2 regions of the Streptomyces sp. Ac-502 genome follow, and region 2 is predicted to be linked to the other one. Evidence: riboswitches for the same ligand, from Rfam matches in the RefSeq annotation. Region 2 holds a riboswitch; the other holds the start of a gene.
The links. Region 2 has a riboswitch for S-adenosylmethionine ahead of ACEXOX_RS14795 (aminotransferase class V-fold PLP-dependent enzyme). Riboswitches for the same ligand answer to the same signal wherever they lie in the genome.
Positions count from the first base shown of each region.

Region 1: another riboswitch for S-adenosylmethionine. It lies ahead of thrC (threonine synthase); the one in region 2 lies ahead of ACEXOX_RS14795 (aminotransferase class V-fold PLP-dependent enzyme).

Region 1 covers NZ_JBHFFO010000001.1:6,263,214-6,270,792, reverse strand. The annotation lists gene ACEXOX_RS28680 (cold-shock protein) at 56-259, opposite strand; gene ACEXOX_RS28675 (MoaD/ThiS family protein) at 698-976, opposite strand; gene thrC (threonine synthase) at 1,208-2,497, opposite strand; SAM riboswitch class I at 2,515-2,672, opposite strand; gene ACEXOX_RS28665 (glucosyl-3-phosphoglycerate synthase) at 2,837-3,784, shown strand; gene ACEXOX_RS28660 (trehalose-6-phosphate synthase) at 3,885-5,345, shown strand; gene otsB (trehalose-phosphatase) at 5,382-6,215, opposite strand; gene ACEXOX_RS28650 (DUF3263 domain-containing protein) at 6,339-6,608, opposite strand; partial or broken gene ACEXOX_RS28645 (extracellular solute-binding protein) at 6,710-7,579, opposite strand, start outside.
Region 2 covers NZ_JBHFFO010000001.1:3,291,387-3,298,965, forward strand. The annotation lists gene ACEXOX_RS14780 (hypothetical protein) at 1-23, opposite strand, end outside; gene ACEXOX_RS14785 (rhomboid family intramembrane serine protease) at 296-1,015, shown strand; gene ACEXOX_RS14790 (Lrp/AsnC ligand binding domain-containing protein) at 1,012-1,293, shown strand; gene ACEXOX_RS14795 (aminotransferase class V-fold PLP-dependent enzyme) at 1,394-2,812, opposite strand; SAM riboswitch class IV at 2,983-3,100, opposite strand; gene trpD (anthranilate phosphoribosyltransferase) at 3,185-4,249, opposite strand; gene ACEXOX_RS14805 (cytochrome bc complex cytochrome b subunit) at 4,429-6,066, opposite strand; gene ACEXOX_RS14810 (Rieske 2Fe-2S domain-containing protein) at 6,063-7,127, opposite strand; gene ACEXOX_RS14815 (c-type cytochrome) at 7,124-7,579, opposite strand, start outside.

The sequences.
Region 1 (7,579 bases), 3.0 Mb from region 2:
GCCCGCGCCCCCCGCAGGGGACGCGGACCTTCGTACGCAGCAGTCGGTCGGCGCTTCAGCCGGCCACGCGGACCATGTCCGCCTGCGGCCCTTTCTGGCCCTGCGAGATCTCGAACTCGACCCGCTGACCCTCCTCAAGGGTGCGGTAACCGTCCATCTGGATCGCGCTGTAGTGGACGAATACATCCGCACCACCGTCGACCGCGATGAAGCCGTACCCCTTCTCCGCGTTGAACCACTTGACGGTGCCCTGAGCCATGCCTAACTCCCCTATTACTGGCCCTTGCACAGGACCGCACTCCGCGGACCCGGGTCAGACCTCACCCCCGACAGGAGGGGGTGTGCGCCGGAACGCGTCGACCGCCGCTGAATGTATCTGTCCAACTGCCCAGCGCAACAGGTCAGTCGGACGAGAATTCTTCTCGCGAACAATCGTAAATATACGAAGAAAAGCCCATACGTCAGGGCAAGTCGGGCCGGGCAAAGCTCACCAACACGACAAAACATGTCCACACTTCGCGCACAACTTGCCGGGCCTTCATCGGCGTTCGGCGTGCGCTGGACGAGGAATCACCACAACTGTATCGCCTTTAACAACACGGAATCGCCCCGTCCGCTTCATGGCGGAGGGGGCGATTCCAGCCGTTGGCCCCGGGAAGGGCCGAAAAAGATCGTTACGGCGTCCCAGGCGGCCGGCTCAGCAGCCGCCGGCCACCGCCGGGATGATCGAGACGCCCGCGCCGTCCGGCGTCGGCGTCGCCAGGCCCTGCTCGAAGCGCACGTCGTCGTCGTTGACGTAGACGTTCACGAAGCGGCGCAGCTTGCCGGTGTCGTCCAGGACACGGGCCGCGATACCGGCGTGGTTCCGCTCCAGGTTCTCGATGACCTCGGAGAGGGTCGCGCCCTCGGCGGCGACCTCGGCCTGGCCGTCGGTGTAGGTGCGCAGGATGGTCGGGATGCGGACGTTGACGCTCATGGTGTGCTGCCTTCCAGATCGCGGGAGGGTGCGGAGGGGCGCGGGCGCGGGCGTACCGATGGCCGCGGGGGCGGACGGAGGTACGCCGGCGCGCGCTGATGGGTACGGATGCGCGTCGACGGGTGCGGTCGCGTACCGACGCGTATCGGTGTGTGCCGACGCGTGCCGGTGTGCGCCGACGCGTACGGGTGCGCGCGACCGCGTACGGGTGTGTACGGCCGCGCGCGGCGGTCAGCCCGCCAGGCCGGCGGCGCGGAACGCTTCCAGGCTCGGGCGGATGGTGGCCGAGGGCCCGGTCGTGGGCGCCACGGCGTCCAGCGTCTTGAGCCCGTCGCCGGTGTTGAGCACGACGGTGGTCAGCGCCGGGTCGAGCAGCCCGTTCTCGATCAGCTTCTTCGTCACGCCCACGGTCACGCCGCCGGCGGTCTCGGCGAAGATGCCCTCCGTACGGGCCAGCAGCTTGATCGCGTCGACCACCTGCTCGTCGTCGACGTCCTCGACCGCGCCGCCGGTGCGCCGGGCGATGTCGAGCACGTACGGGCCGTCGGCCGGGTTGCCGATGGCCAGCGACTTGGCGATGGTGTCCGGCTTCTGCGGCCGTACGACGTCGTGGCCCGCCTTGAAGGCGGTGGAGACCGGGGAACAGCCCTCGGCCTGGGCACCGAAGATCTTGTACGGCTTGTCCTCGACCAGGCCGAGCGCGATCAGCTCCTTCAGCCCCTTGTCGATCTTCGTGAGCTGGGAGCCGGAGGCGATCGGGATGACGATCTGGTCCGGCAGCCGCCAGCCGAGCTGCTCGCAGATCTCGTACGCGAGGGTCTTGGAGCCCTCGCCGTAGTACGGGCGCAGGTTGACGTTGACGAAGCCCCAGCCCTCGCCGAGCGGGTCGCCGATCAGTTCCGAGCAGAAGCGGTTGACGTCGTCGTAGGTGCCCTCGATGCCGACCAGCTCGCCGCCGTAGACCGCGGCCATGACGACCTTGCCCGCCTCCAGGTCGTGCGGGATGAACACGCAGGAGCGGAAGCCGGCCCGGGCCGCCGCCGCGCCGACCGCCCCGGCGAGGTTGCCGGTGGAGGAGCAGGACAGGGTGGTGAAGCCGAAGGCGCGGGCGGCCTCGACGGCGATGGCGACGACGCGGTCCTTGAAGGAGTGCGTCGGGTTGCCGGAGTCGTCCTTGACGTACAGGCCGCCGGTGACGCCCAGCTCACGGGCCAGGTTGTCGGCCTTGACCAGCTTGGTCAGGCCGGGGTTGAGGTTGGGCTTGTCCGCGACGTCGGCCGGGACGGGCAGCAGCGGCGCGTACCGCCAGATGTTGTTGGGGCCCGCCTCGATCCGCTCGCGCAGACCCTCGGGGTCGCCGGCCGGCAGGTCGTACGCCACTTCCAGCGGCCCGAAGCAGGACACGCAGGCGAAGATCGGTCCGAGGTCGAAGCGCTCGCCGCACTCGCGGCAGGACAGGGCGACGGCGGGGCCGAGGGAGACGCTGGTGGACGGGGTGCTTTCGACGGACTGCACAGCCATGGAGGCGAGGCCCTTTCTCCTCATCTTCCTCGCGACGCATCTCGCCGCGAGACGGAATTGGCACCTTCCCGAGCCGGGAGCCTCGCGGGCCGCACACACTGTGCGGCGACGGAGACCGGCTGGAGGGTTGCCGGGGCTTCAACGGGCCGTGTCCCTCTGCCCCTCTGGATGAGCGGTATGGCGCTGGGCCGGAGCCCAGGCGTTTGTCGCGCCGACCCCGGCATGTCCGGGGCGTTCGCGTTGTTCAAGACTGTAACCGAAGGGCCGGGCGGTCGAGACAGCCGTCCGCACCGCGAGATGGATCACATTCGCTGGTCCGGGAACGAAGGAGACGCGCACGTGCTGGAAGAGGTGGAGCGCTGGCTGGCCGGCCGGTCCTGGTCGGCCGTGGACCGCCCGCTCGACCGGCTGCTGGCCGCGAAGCGCGAGACGGGACAGACGGTCTCCGTCGTGCTGCCCGCGCTCGACGAGGAGGCGACGGTCGGGGCGATCGTCGAGGCGATCCGTACGGGGCTGATGACGCCGTCGGTGCCGCTCGTCGACGAGCTGGTGGTGCTGGACTCCGGTTCCACGGACGGTACGGCCAAGGTCGCGGCCGAGGCGGGCGCGCGGGTCGTCCACCGGGACGAGGTGCTGCCGCGGCTGCCCGCGCTGCCCGGCAAGGGCGAGGTGCTGTGGCGCTCCCTGCTGGCGACCGGCGGTGACATCGTCTGCTTCGTCGACGCCGACCTGCGCGAATTCGACCCGGGCTTCGTCTCCGGGATCGTCGGCCCGCTGCTGACCGACCCGGACGTGCAGTTCGTCAAGGGCATGTACGACCGTCCGCTCGGCGAGGCGGCGGGCCAGGGCGGCCGGGTCACCGAGCTGGTCGCCCGGCCGCTGCTGAACCTGCACTGGCCGCAGCTCGCCGGGTTCGTGCAGCCGCTCGGCGGGGAGTACGCGGCCCGCCGGTCGCTGCTGGAGCGGCTGCCGTTCCCGGTGGGTTACGGCGTGGAGCTGGGCCTGCTGGTCGACGCGCTGCACACGGTGGGGCTGGACGCGCTGGCGCAGGTGGACATCGGTGTGCGCAAGCACCGCCATCAGAGCGGCCAGGCGCTCGGCAGGATGGCGGCGGCCATCTACCGCACCGCGCAGCTGCGGCTGGCCCGCGGCCATCTGGTGCGCCCGCGGCTGACCCAGTTCGAGCGCGGTGAGACCGGTTTCGTGCCGCGCACCTGGGACGTGGACACCGAGGAGCGGCCGCCGATGGCGGAGATACCGGAGTACGCGGAGCGCCGGGCGGCGTGACGCCGCCGGTCCGGAGCCCGGTTCCGGCGCGGCGTGAACCGTGACGTTCCGCCTCCGCTCCGCACGTTTGAGCGGATGGGTGGCGGGCTAGTCTCGCAACATGGTTTCCGAGCGTTCTGGTGCCAAGGTTCTCGTCGCGTCCAACCGCGGTCCGGTCTCGTACACGAAGGGGGACGACGGCGCGCTGACCGCGAAACGCGGTGGTGGCGGGCTGGTCTCCGGGCTCTCCGCGATCGGCCCGGACGCGGGTGCGGTGTGGGTGTGCGCCGCCCTGGGCGACGGCGACCGCGCGGCCGCCCGCCGCAGCGGCGGCCACCTGGACCCCGCCGACACGGGCGGCCAGCCCGTACGCATGCTGGACATCCCCGCCGACGTCTTCACCGACGCCTACAACGGCATCGCGAACTCGGTGCTGTGGTTCGTCCACCACATGCTCTACCAGACGCCGCTGGAGCCCTCCTTCGACGACGCGTTCCGCGCGCGGTGGGCGTCGTACGAGGCGTACAACGCGGCCTTCGCGGACGCGCTCGCCGACGAGGCCGCGCCCGGCGCCGTGGTGCTCGTGCAGGACTACCACCTCACGCTGGTGCCGGGGCTGCTCCGCGCCCGCCGCCCCGACCTGCGCATCGGCCACTTCTCCCACACGCCGTGGGCGCCCGCCGACTACTTCCGGATGCTGCCGGACGACGTGGCCGAGGCGGTGCTGCTCGGGATGCTGGGCGGCGACCGCGCCGCGTTCCTGACGCGGCGCTGGGCCGAGGCGTTCGCGGAGTGCTGCGTGGCGGTGCTGGGCGCCGAGGTGACGCGCGACGGGGACGGCGGGCTGAGCATCGTCCACGAGGGCCGGACGACGCGGCTCGGCGTGCACGGTCTGGGCGCGGACGCGGAATTCCTGCGGGAGCGGGCGCACCGGCCCGACGTGGACGAGCGGCTGGCGGCGCTGCGCGAGCAGATCGGCGGGCCGGACCGGAAGACGATCGTCCGGGTGGACCGTACGGAGCTGTCCAAGAACATCGTGCGCGGGCTGCGCGCCTACCGGGCGCTGCTGGCCGGCCACCCCGAGTGGCGCGAACGGGTCGTGCACGTCGCGTTCGCCTACCCCTCCCGCCAGGACCTGGAGGTCTACCGCGCCTACACGGACGAGGTCGGGCGGCTGGCCGAGGAGATCAACGAGGAGTACGGCACCCCGGGCTGGCAGCCGGTCGTGCTGCACGTGAAGGACGACTTCGCGCGGTCGCTGGCCGCCTACCGGATCGCCGACGTGGCGCTGGTCAACCCGATCAGGGACGGGATGAACCTGGTCGCCAAGGAGATCCCGGTGATCTCCGAGGCGGGCTGCGCGCTGGTGCTGTCCCGGGAGGCCGGGGCCTACGCGGAGCTGGGCGAGGACGCGGTCTGCGTCAATCCGTACGACGTCTCGGCCACGGCACGCGCGCTGCACGAGGCGCTGTCCATGGAGGACGGCGAGCGGGCCGAGCGCACGAAGCGGCTGGCCGCCGCGGCCACCGCGCTGCCGCCGGACCGGTGGTTCCTCCAGCAGCTGCGGGCGCTGGAGCAGTAGCGGCGCCGGGGCCCGGGAGGGCCCCGGCCGCGTCCGTCAGGCGGGCGCCCCCAGCCGGTCCGCGAGGGCGTGCAGCAGCGCGACGACACCCGTCGGGCCGTCGACGACCAGGTCCGCCCAGCCCGCCAGCTCGGCGACCTCCGCGCTGCCGCTGCACACCAGCACCCCGGTCAGGCCGTCCGACCGCAGCTTGTCCACGGCGGAGTAGGCGGCGAGGTCGCCGAGGTCGTCGCCCCCGTACAGGACGGTGGTGGCGCCGGTCTCCCGTACGTACTCGGCGAGCGCGACGCCCTTGTCCATGCCGGGCGGCCGCAGTTCGAGGACGTACCGGCCGGGCTCGACGATCAGGCCGTGCCGCTCGGCGAGCGCGTACAGGGGCTCGCGCAGCAGCTCGAAGGCGGCCTGCGGGTCCTCGGCCCGGCGGGTGTGCACGGCGATGGCGCGGCCCTTGTCCTCCACCCAGGAGGCGTGCCAGGCGCCCAGCTTGTCCAGGACGCCGGGAAGTTCGGCCTGTACGGCGGCGACGCCGGGCGGCGGCGCGGGCGCCCGTACCGTGCCGGTGGCCGCGTCCCAGCGCTCGGCGCCGTAGCCGCCGAGGACCACCAGCCGCTCCAGGCCCGGCGCGTCCGTGAAGCCGCCGAGACGGACCGCGACGCCGGCCGGGCGGCCGGTGATGACCACCAGGGAGCACAGCCGCGGCGCGAGGCGGGCCAGCGCGGCCACGGCGCCGGGGTGGGCGCGGGCCTTTTCGGGGTCGGGCACGATGTCGGCGAGCGTGCCGTCGAAGTCGAGAGCGAGCACGGCTCGGCCGGGGCTGTCCAGCAGCGCGGCGAGACCGTCCCGGCCCGCTGCGGTGACCGGTGTCGGCAAGGAGTTCGGGGGCTGCCCATGACGACGACATTACCGGTCGCGCGCGGGCGGGTGCCGGGTACGGGTGTATCGGCGGCGGACCGGCGTCACCGGCGGCCGTGCGGCCGCGCCCACGGCTGACGCTCAGCGGCGGCCGCGCCGGGCCTCGCGGACGCGGCGCAGCCGGTTGACCGTGACCGGGTCGTGGGCGAGCGCCCGCGGGTCGTCCAGCAGCGCGTTCAGCAGCTGGTAGTAGCGGGTCGGCGAGATGCCGAGCCGCTCGCGGATGACCCGCTCCTTGGCGCCCGGCCGGGGCCAGGAGCGGCGCTCGACGCCGAGCACCGCCTCGTCCTGCGGGGACAGTGCTCCTATGCCACCGCCTCCGGTGCCGCCGTCGGTGCCGTCGCTCGTCATCACCCGTCCACGATAAGGCCGCGGTACGACAATCCCCCGCCGACGGCCCGGGGCCGGTGGCGGGGGCCGGGGGCCCCGGGGGTGCCGGGGCGCGCGGCGGCTCACTTGGCGGTGTTGTCCGCCTCGTTGGCCGTGTTCTGGATGTCGCTGAGCACGCCGGCCGGGTTGCCGTTGGCGCCCACCGCCTTGCCCATCTTCGCCTTGACGGTCTTGCTGACCAGCGGCCACGAGGTCTTGTCCGCCGGGTAGAACTCGGCGGTGGCCAGCTGGCTCAGGAAGCTGTGCAGCTTGGCGTACTTGCTGTCGGCGAGCATCGCCTGGGACCCGGAGGTGGTCACGGGCAGCAGCCCGTAGCCGCCGGAGAAGTCCATGACGTTCTTCTCGCTGTAGACGAAGTCCAGGAACTTGCCGACCTGGCCGCGGTGCCCGTTCTGCTTGAACGCCGTCATCCAGTCGGCGACGCCCATGGTGGCCTTGGCCTTGCCGGCGGGGCCCGGCAGCTCGACGGTGCCGTACTCGACGCCCTTGGCCTCGGCCTGCTTCATCAGGGTGGGGTGGCCGTTGAGCATCCCCACGTCACCGGCCGCGAAGGCGTCGAACGCGTCCTGACGGTTGAGCTTGGCCGGGTCGACGCCGGTCAGACCCGGGCCGACCAGGTCCTTCTTCAGCCATTCGAAGGTCTTGACGTTCTCACGCGAGTCGATCGTGTACTTGCCGATGTTGTCGGTGTAGCCGCCGCCACCACTGAGCATCCACATCAGCGTCTCGGCCTGCGTCTCCTCCGGGCCGAGCGGCAGCGCGTACGGCATCTTCACGCCCTTGGCCTTGAGCTTGGCCGCGTCGGCCGCGATCTGCGCCCAGGTCTCGGGCGGGTCGGTGATGCCCGCCTCGGTGAAGAGCTTCTTGTTGTAGAACAGGCGGCGGGTGCTGGCGCCGAAGGGCATCCCGTACTGGCGGCGCTGGTACTCCCC
Region 2 (7,579 bases):
TCCGTCGGCAGGGGAACAGCCATGGTGTCGTCCTCTTTCGTCGCGCTCGGGCGAGCGGGGCTCGTGCTGTCGTTCGGGGGCTTCCCGCGGTGCGCCGTCGGACTGCGGAAGTACGCGGGGTACTGACCGTTACCCTACGGCCTGACACGTGTACGGCGCGGCCCCGCCCAGGAGGCGGGACGCGGCGAGGCACTCTGTCCCGATTGCCCGTATTACGCCATGATCACTTCATGACGGCCCCGCTCCTGACCCCCGGACGCCCCGCGCCCGCTCGGTGCTGACCGTGTTCTCCCGAATGACGAACGTCCTGATCGCCCTGTGCTGCGTGGTCTTCGTCGTCGGGCCCGCCTCCGGCCTCAACGGCATATACGGCACCGGCGACGCCGTCGTCCAGGCGCAGACCGCGTACTTCGAACGCTGGGGCGTCATCCCGCGCGACCTGTGGAGCGGCTCCCCCGGCCCGCTGCTCACGCCGCTCACCGCCCTGTTCGTGCACGGCAGCTGGCTGCACCTGCTGGGCAACGTCCTCTTCCTGTACGTCTTCGGCGGCATGGCCGAGGACCGCATGGGCAGGCTGCCGTTCACCCTCTTCTACCTCGTGACCGGCTACCTGGCCCTGATGGGCTACGCGGCCGCGCACGCCTCCTCGGGACAGACCCTGGTCGGCGCCTCCGGAGCGATCTCCGGGGTGCTGGGGGCGTTCCTCTACCTCTTCCCCAAGGCCCGGGTCACCAGCATCTACCCGTTCCTCTTCTTCCTGCCGCTGCGCTTCCCGGCGTGGATCGTGCTGCTGTTCTGGTTCGTCCTCCAGTGGATCGCCGCGCAGCGCGACCCCAGCACCCCGGGCGTGGCCTATCTCGCCCATGTCGTGGGCTTCGCGGTGGGCTTCCTGTACGCCTGGGTGCGGTACCGGCCGGGCCCCGCTCCGGCCGGGGGAACCGCCGCGGCCACCGGTAGGGTGGACTCCGCCGGAACGGCGAAGCAGCAGGCGGCCGAGGGAGAGAGCCAACCGTGATCACTTCGATCGTGCTCATCAAGACCAGCGTGGACCAGATCCCGGAGATCGCGGAGAAGATCGCCGCTCTGGAGGGCGTCAGCGAGGTCTACTCGGTCACCGGTGCGCACGACCTGATCGCGCTGGTGCGGGTGGCCCGGCACGACGACCTGGCGGACGTCATCCCGGGCCGGATCAGCAAGGTGCCGGGCGTCGCCTCCACGGAGACGCACATCGCCTTCCGTACGTACTCCCAGCACGACCTGGAAGCGGCCTTCGCCATCGGCCTGGACGCCTGACCGGGCGACCGCCGGACCACCACCGCCACCGCCACCACGTACGAGACCCACGCCGCGGCGCCCGGACAGCGGAGCGCCGCGGCGCGGGCGGTTCAAGGGGCTACGCCGCGGTGTCCGGCACGCAGCGCCCGTCCTCGGTGCGGTAGCTCCAGCGCGCGCCCTGCGTCACCAGTTCCTTGACGGCCTGGACGAAACGGTCCACGTGCTCGTCGGGCGTACCGGCCCCGAAGCTCACCCGGATGGCGTTCAGGCTCCGCTCCCCCGGCGCTCCTTCGGGTGCGCCGCACTCGCCCGGCGCCTCGGACTCGGCGCCCAGCAGGGTCCGTACCAGGGGGTGCGCGCAGAACAGCCCGTCGCGCACGCCGATGCCGTACTCGGCGGAGAGCGCCGCCGCGAAGTGCGAGCTGTTCCAGCCCTCGACGACGAAGGACAGCACGCCCACCCGCGGCGCGTCGTCCCCGAACAGCGAGAGCACGGTCACCTCGGGCACCTCGGCGAGGCCCGCCCGTACCCGCTCGACCAGCCGCTGCTCCCGGGCGACCAGGCCCTCGAAGCCCGCCTCGGTGAGCGCCTTGCAGGCGGCCGCGATGGCGTAGACGCCGATGACGTTGGGCGATCCGGCCTCGTGGCGGGCCGCGGTGGTGTGCCAGTCGACGTCCACCCCGCCGTCGGCGCGGCGCGCGACCGTACGGCTGGCGCCGCCGCCCGCGAGGTACGGCTCGGCGGCCTGGAGCCAGTCGGCGCGCCCGGCCAGCACGCCGGCGCCGAAGGGCGCGTACAGCTTGTGGCCGGAGAAGGCGACCCAGTCCACGTCCAGTTCCGCGATGTCGACCGGGTGGTGCGGGGCGAGCTGGGCGGCGTCGAGCACGATCCGCGCGCCGTGCGCGTGCGCCGCGGCGGCCAGCTCCCGTACGGGCCACAGCTCACCGGTCACATTGGAAGCACCCGTCACGCAGACCAGCGCATTCCGATACGGCTCGCGCTCGGCCAGCGCCCGCTCCAGCGTGTCCACCGCCTGCCGCGGCGTACGGGGCGCGTCCAGGTACGTCACCTCGACGTCGGCGCGCTGCTCCCAGGGCAGCAGCGAGGCGTGGTGCTCGGTCTCGAAGACGAACACCCGGGTGTCCGCGGGCAGCACGGCGGCCAGCAGGTTCAGCGAGTCGGTGGTGGAGCGGGTGAAGACCACCTGGTCGCCCTCCCGGCACCCGAGGAAGTCCGCCACCGCCGCCCGGCTGTTCTCGAACAGGTCGGTGGACAGCTGCGAGAGGTAGCCCGCGCCGCGGTGGACGCTGCCGTAGTACGGGGCGTACGCGGCCACGTCGTCCCAGACGCGCTGGAGCGCCGGGGCGCTGGCGGCGATGTCCAGCGCCGCGTACTCGACCTCGCCGCCGGTGACGAGCGGGACCAGCACGTCCCGGCCCAGCACGGGCAGCGGGGCACAGACAGCGGCATCGGAGGCGGCATCGGTGGCGGCAGCGGTAGCGGTAGGGGCGGCGGCAGCGGTAGCGGAAACAGGCATGGCGAACTCCCGTGAAGGCAGGGCGACTTCGCTGCGGGGCCCACACGCCGAAGCGGGGCCGGCCGACAGCGGTGAAAGAAAAAGGGGTGCGGAAAACGGGGCCGAACGGCCCTAACGCATTCGCTGAATCATCGGGAGATCTCCCTCAAGGACCAGGATCCCTGGCGAGGGATCCGCGCTTGCCGCAGACCTCGCTGCCTGCGACCTGGTCATCACCCGGGGCACCCCGCCACGGACGGAGGGTTGCCGGACAGCGGGCCGGGGCCGTAGTCGCTGTCACTCGTGACCTGATCAGCATCATGCCACACGATCGGGAACGCGCAAGGCCCGGTCCGTATCCCGGACCGGGCCCCGCGCCACTGCGGATCGCCGTCACGCGTTGCTGGCCGCCACCCACCGCTCCAGCGCCCGGCGGGCCGCCCCCGAGTCGATGGCCTCGGCGGCCCGCTCGATGCCGGCCGCGAGCTGCTCGTTCAGCGGCGCCTCGGTCGGCTCCAGGGCCACCAGCGCCGCGGCCGAGTTGAGCAGCACCGCGTCCCGCACCGGCCCGGTCTCGCCGCCCAGCAGGCGGCGCGCCACGTCCGCGTTGTACGAGGCGTCGGCGCCGCGCAGCGCCTCCACGGGCACCAGGCCGATGCCCACGTCCCGCGGGTCGAAGGCCTCCTCACGCACGCCGCCGTCCCGGACGACCCAGACCTTCGACGTGGCGGTGGTCGTCAGTTCGTCCAGTCCGTCGTCGCCCCGGAAGACCAGCGCGCTGGAGCCGCGTTCGGCCAGCACGCCGGCCAGGATCGGCGCCATCCGCGCGTCGGCCACGCCGGTGGCCTGGGCCCGTACCTTCGCCGGGTTGGTCAGCGGGCCCAGCACGTTGAACGTCGTACGGATGCCCAGTTCGCGCCGGGCGGGCGCCACGTGCCGCAGCGACGGGTGGAACTTGACCGCGAAGCAGAAGGTGATCCCGGCCTCCTCGGCGACCTCGACGACCCGGCGCGGGGTCAGGTCCAGGTTGACGCCCAGCTTCTCCAGCACGTCGGACGCGCCGCTGGCCGACGAGGCGGCGCGGTTGCCGTGCTTGACGACCTTCGCGCCGGTGCCGGCCACCACGATCGAGGACATCGTGGAGATGTTGACGGTCTTGGCGCCGTCGCCGCCGGTGCCGACGATGTCCACGCTCGGGCCCGGCACGTCGATGAGGTTGGCGTGCGCGTACATCGCCCGTACCAGGCCGGTGATCTCGGCGACCGTCTCGCCCTTGGCACGCAGCGCCACCGCGAAGCCCGCGATCTGCGCGTCGGTGGCCTCGCCGCGCATGATCCGGTCCATCGCCCACGCGGTGTCGTCGGCGCCCAGGTCGCGGCCCTGGAGGAGTGCGTCCAGGACGCCCGGCCAGGTGCGGACCGCCACGCTGTCGCCGCCGTTCGGGGTCGCAACGTTCATGGTCCACACTCCTGGATTCGTGTCCTGCTGGTGCCGAAACCTTATCCGGCGCCCCGGCATGCCGAAGGGCCCCGTCCGAATGGGGACTCCCCTGCTCCTTAAGAGCTTGGGGAAGGACGGGGCCCTCTGGGTGGCGTACTTACGCGGGGTGGTACTAGCCGTGGGTCACACGGCGGGGATCAGTGGTGGCCGTGGCCGCTGGTGATCTCCTTGTACTCCTCCGGGGTCGGCTTCGGGATGACGTTGTCCTCGCCGTAGTAGCCCTTGGAGAGCTTGGCGCGGAGCTTGGTCGTCCGCTTGACCTTCCGCTCGACACCGTTCTCGTCGACCTCCGGGCCGATCTCGAACGGCTTGGGCTGCTCGTGCTGGGTGAGCGTGTGCAGCTGCTCCTGGTTGAGCGGCTCGTGCACCTCGATGAACTCACCGTGCGGCAGCCGCTTGATGATGCCGGACTCGCGTCCGTGCAGCACCTTGTCGCGGTCCCGGCGCTGGAGGCCCAGGCAGATCCGCTTGGTGACGATGAAGGCCACCACCGGGCCGACGAAGAAGCCGATCCGGACGAACCAGGTCAGCGCGTTCAGCGACAGGTGGAAGTGGGTGGCCCACAGGTCGTTGCCGCCGCCGATCAGCATGATGAGGTAGGCGGTCAGCCAGGCCACACCGAAGCCGGTACGGGTCGGGGCGTTGCGCGGGCGGTCCAGGATGTGGTGCTCGCGCTTGTCGCCGGTGACCCAGGACTCGACGAACGGGTAGACCGCGATCGCCACCAGCACCAGCGGGAAGATGAGGATCGGGATCAGCACACCGAAGTTGATGGTGTGGCCCCAGATGTCCCACTCCCAGCCGGGCATCACACGGACCAGACCCTCGGCGAAGCCCATGTACCAGTCGGGCTGGGCGCCGGTGGACACCTGGTCGGGCCGGTACGGGCCGATGGCCCACACCGGGTTGATGCTGGCGACCGCCGCGATCACCGAGATCACGCCGAAGACCAGGAAGAAGAAGCCTCCGGCCTTGGCCATGTAGACCGGCAGCAGCGGCATGCCGACGACGTTCTTGTTGGTCTTGCCGGCACCCGGGAACTGCGTGTGCTTGTGGTAGAAGACCAGGATCAGGTGCGCCACCAGCAGACCCAGCATGATGCCGGGGAGCAGCAGGACGTGCACCGTGAAGAACCTCGGGATGATGTCGTGCCCCGGGAACTCCCCGCCGAAGATGAACATCTGCAGGTACGAGCCGACCAGCGGCATCGCCAGGATGACACCCTCGATGAACCGGACGCCGGTGCCGGAGAGCAGGTCGTCCGGCAGCGAGTAGCCGGTGAAGCCGGTGAACATGCCGAGCACCAGCAGCAGGAAGCCGAACAGCCAGTTGACCTCGCGCGGCTTGCGGAAGGCGCCGGTGAAGAACACCCGCATCATGTGCACCATCATGGCGCCCAGGAAGACCAGGGCCGCCCAGTGGTGGATCTGCCGGATGAGCAGACCGCCGCGCACGTCGAAGCTGATGTCCAGCGTCGACTCGAACGCCTGCGTCATCCGGATCCCGTGCATGGGCACGTACGAGCCGTGGTAGGTCACCTCGGCCATGCTCGGGTGGAAGAACAGCGTCAGGTAGACGCCGGTCAGGATGATGATGATGAAGCTGTAGAGGCAGATCTCACCGAGCATGAAGGACCAGTGGTCCGGGAAGATCTTGCGCATGTTGGACTTGGCGAGGCTGTAGATGCCCAGCCGGCCGTCCGCCCAGTCGGCGATCCGCTCGCCCCGCGGCGCCTGGCCGCGGCGCGTGGTGGTCGCGCTCGTCTCGTTACTCATCCGCGCTCCCAGAAGCTCGGGCCGACGGGCTCCGCGAAGTCGCTGACGGCTTCGAGGAAGCCGTCCTTGACCGTGATGTGCAGCTGCGGCAGGGCGTGTCCGGCGGGACCGAAGATCACGCGTCCGCCGTCGGCCAGGTCGAAGGTCGACTGGTGGCAGGGGCACAGCACGTGGTGCGTCTGCTGCTCGTAGAGGCTGATCGGGCAGCCCACGTGGGTGCAGATCTTCGAGTAGGCGACGATGCCCTCGTGCGACCAGTCCAGTTCCTGCTTGTCCTTAATGTTCTGCGGCTGGATCCGCACGAGCATCAGGGCGTCCTTGGCGATCTTCTGGTTGAACTCGTGGTCGTCCTCCTCCAGACCCTCGGGCTTGGCGAAGGTCAGCGAGCCGACCGCGATGTCCTCGGGACGCAGCGGGAGGTTGGTCGACTGGTTGACCAGGCGGATGCCCTTCTTCCAGCCGGTCGTACGGAGCTTCTTCTCCGGCAGCGGACCGAGGTCGCGCAGCAGCACCACACCGGAGAGCGGCACCAGGGCCAGCGCGCCGAACATGGTGTTGCGGACCAGCTTGCGGCGGCCGATCGCGGATTCCTTCGCGCCTGCGCGGAAGTCCTCCATGACCTTGGCCTTGACCTCGGGGGCCGCCTCGATCGGGTGCCGGTCGTCGGCGACCTCCTCGTCGGACATCAGCGTGCGGGCCCAGTGGACCGCGCCGGCGCCGATGCAGAAGAGCGCCACACCGAGCGTCAGACCGAGCCAGAAGTTCAGCGCGCTGACGTGGCCGAACGGCCAGATGTAGGTGATCTCGTCGACCGGGAAGATCACATAGGCGGCGATGAAGCCGACCGTCGCGAGCATCGACAGGGTGAAGAGGAAGGCGACCGCGCGCTCGGAGCGCTTGGCGGCCCGCTCGTCGATGTCCTGGATGCGGTGCTCGTGGGGCGGCAGCCCCGGGTCGGCGAACGGGTTGTCCGCCGGCTCGACCGCGCCGCCGTGAGCCGTGTCCCGCTCACCGGGGAGGTTCTTTTCTGGCACGTCTTCGTGTCGTCCAGTCTCACTCATGACTTCTTGGCCTTCGTAGTCCGGGCTGCGACCCAGATGGCGACCGCGATCAGCGCGCCCAGGCCGGCGATCCAACCGAAGAGGCCCTCACTGACCGGGCCGAGACCGCCCAGGCCCAGACCACCGGGGCTGGGGGTGTCGTCGCTGTTGACGGCGCCGAGGTAGGACACGATGTCCTTCTTGTTCTGCGGGGACAGCGAACCGTCACCGAAGGAAGGCATGTTCTGCGGGCCGGTCTCCATGGCCTCGTAGATGTGCTTCGGGTCCACGCCTTCGAGCGTCGGTGCGAACTTGCCGTTGGTCAGGGCGCCGCCCTTACCGGTGAAGTTGTGGCACTGCGCGCAGTTCGTACGGAACAGCTCACCGCCCTTGGCGATGTCCGCGCCGTCCTTGCTGTACTGCTCCTTGCCCGGCACGCTGGGACCGGCACCCAGCGACGCGACGTACGCCGC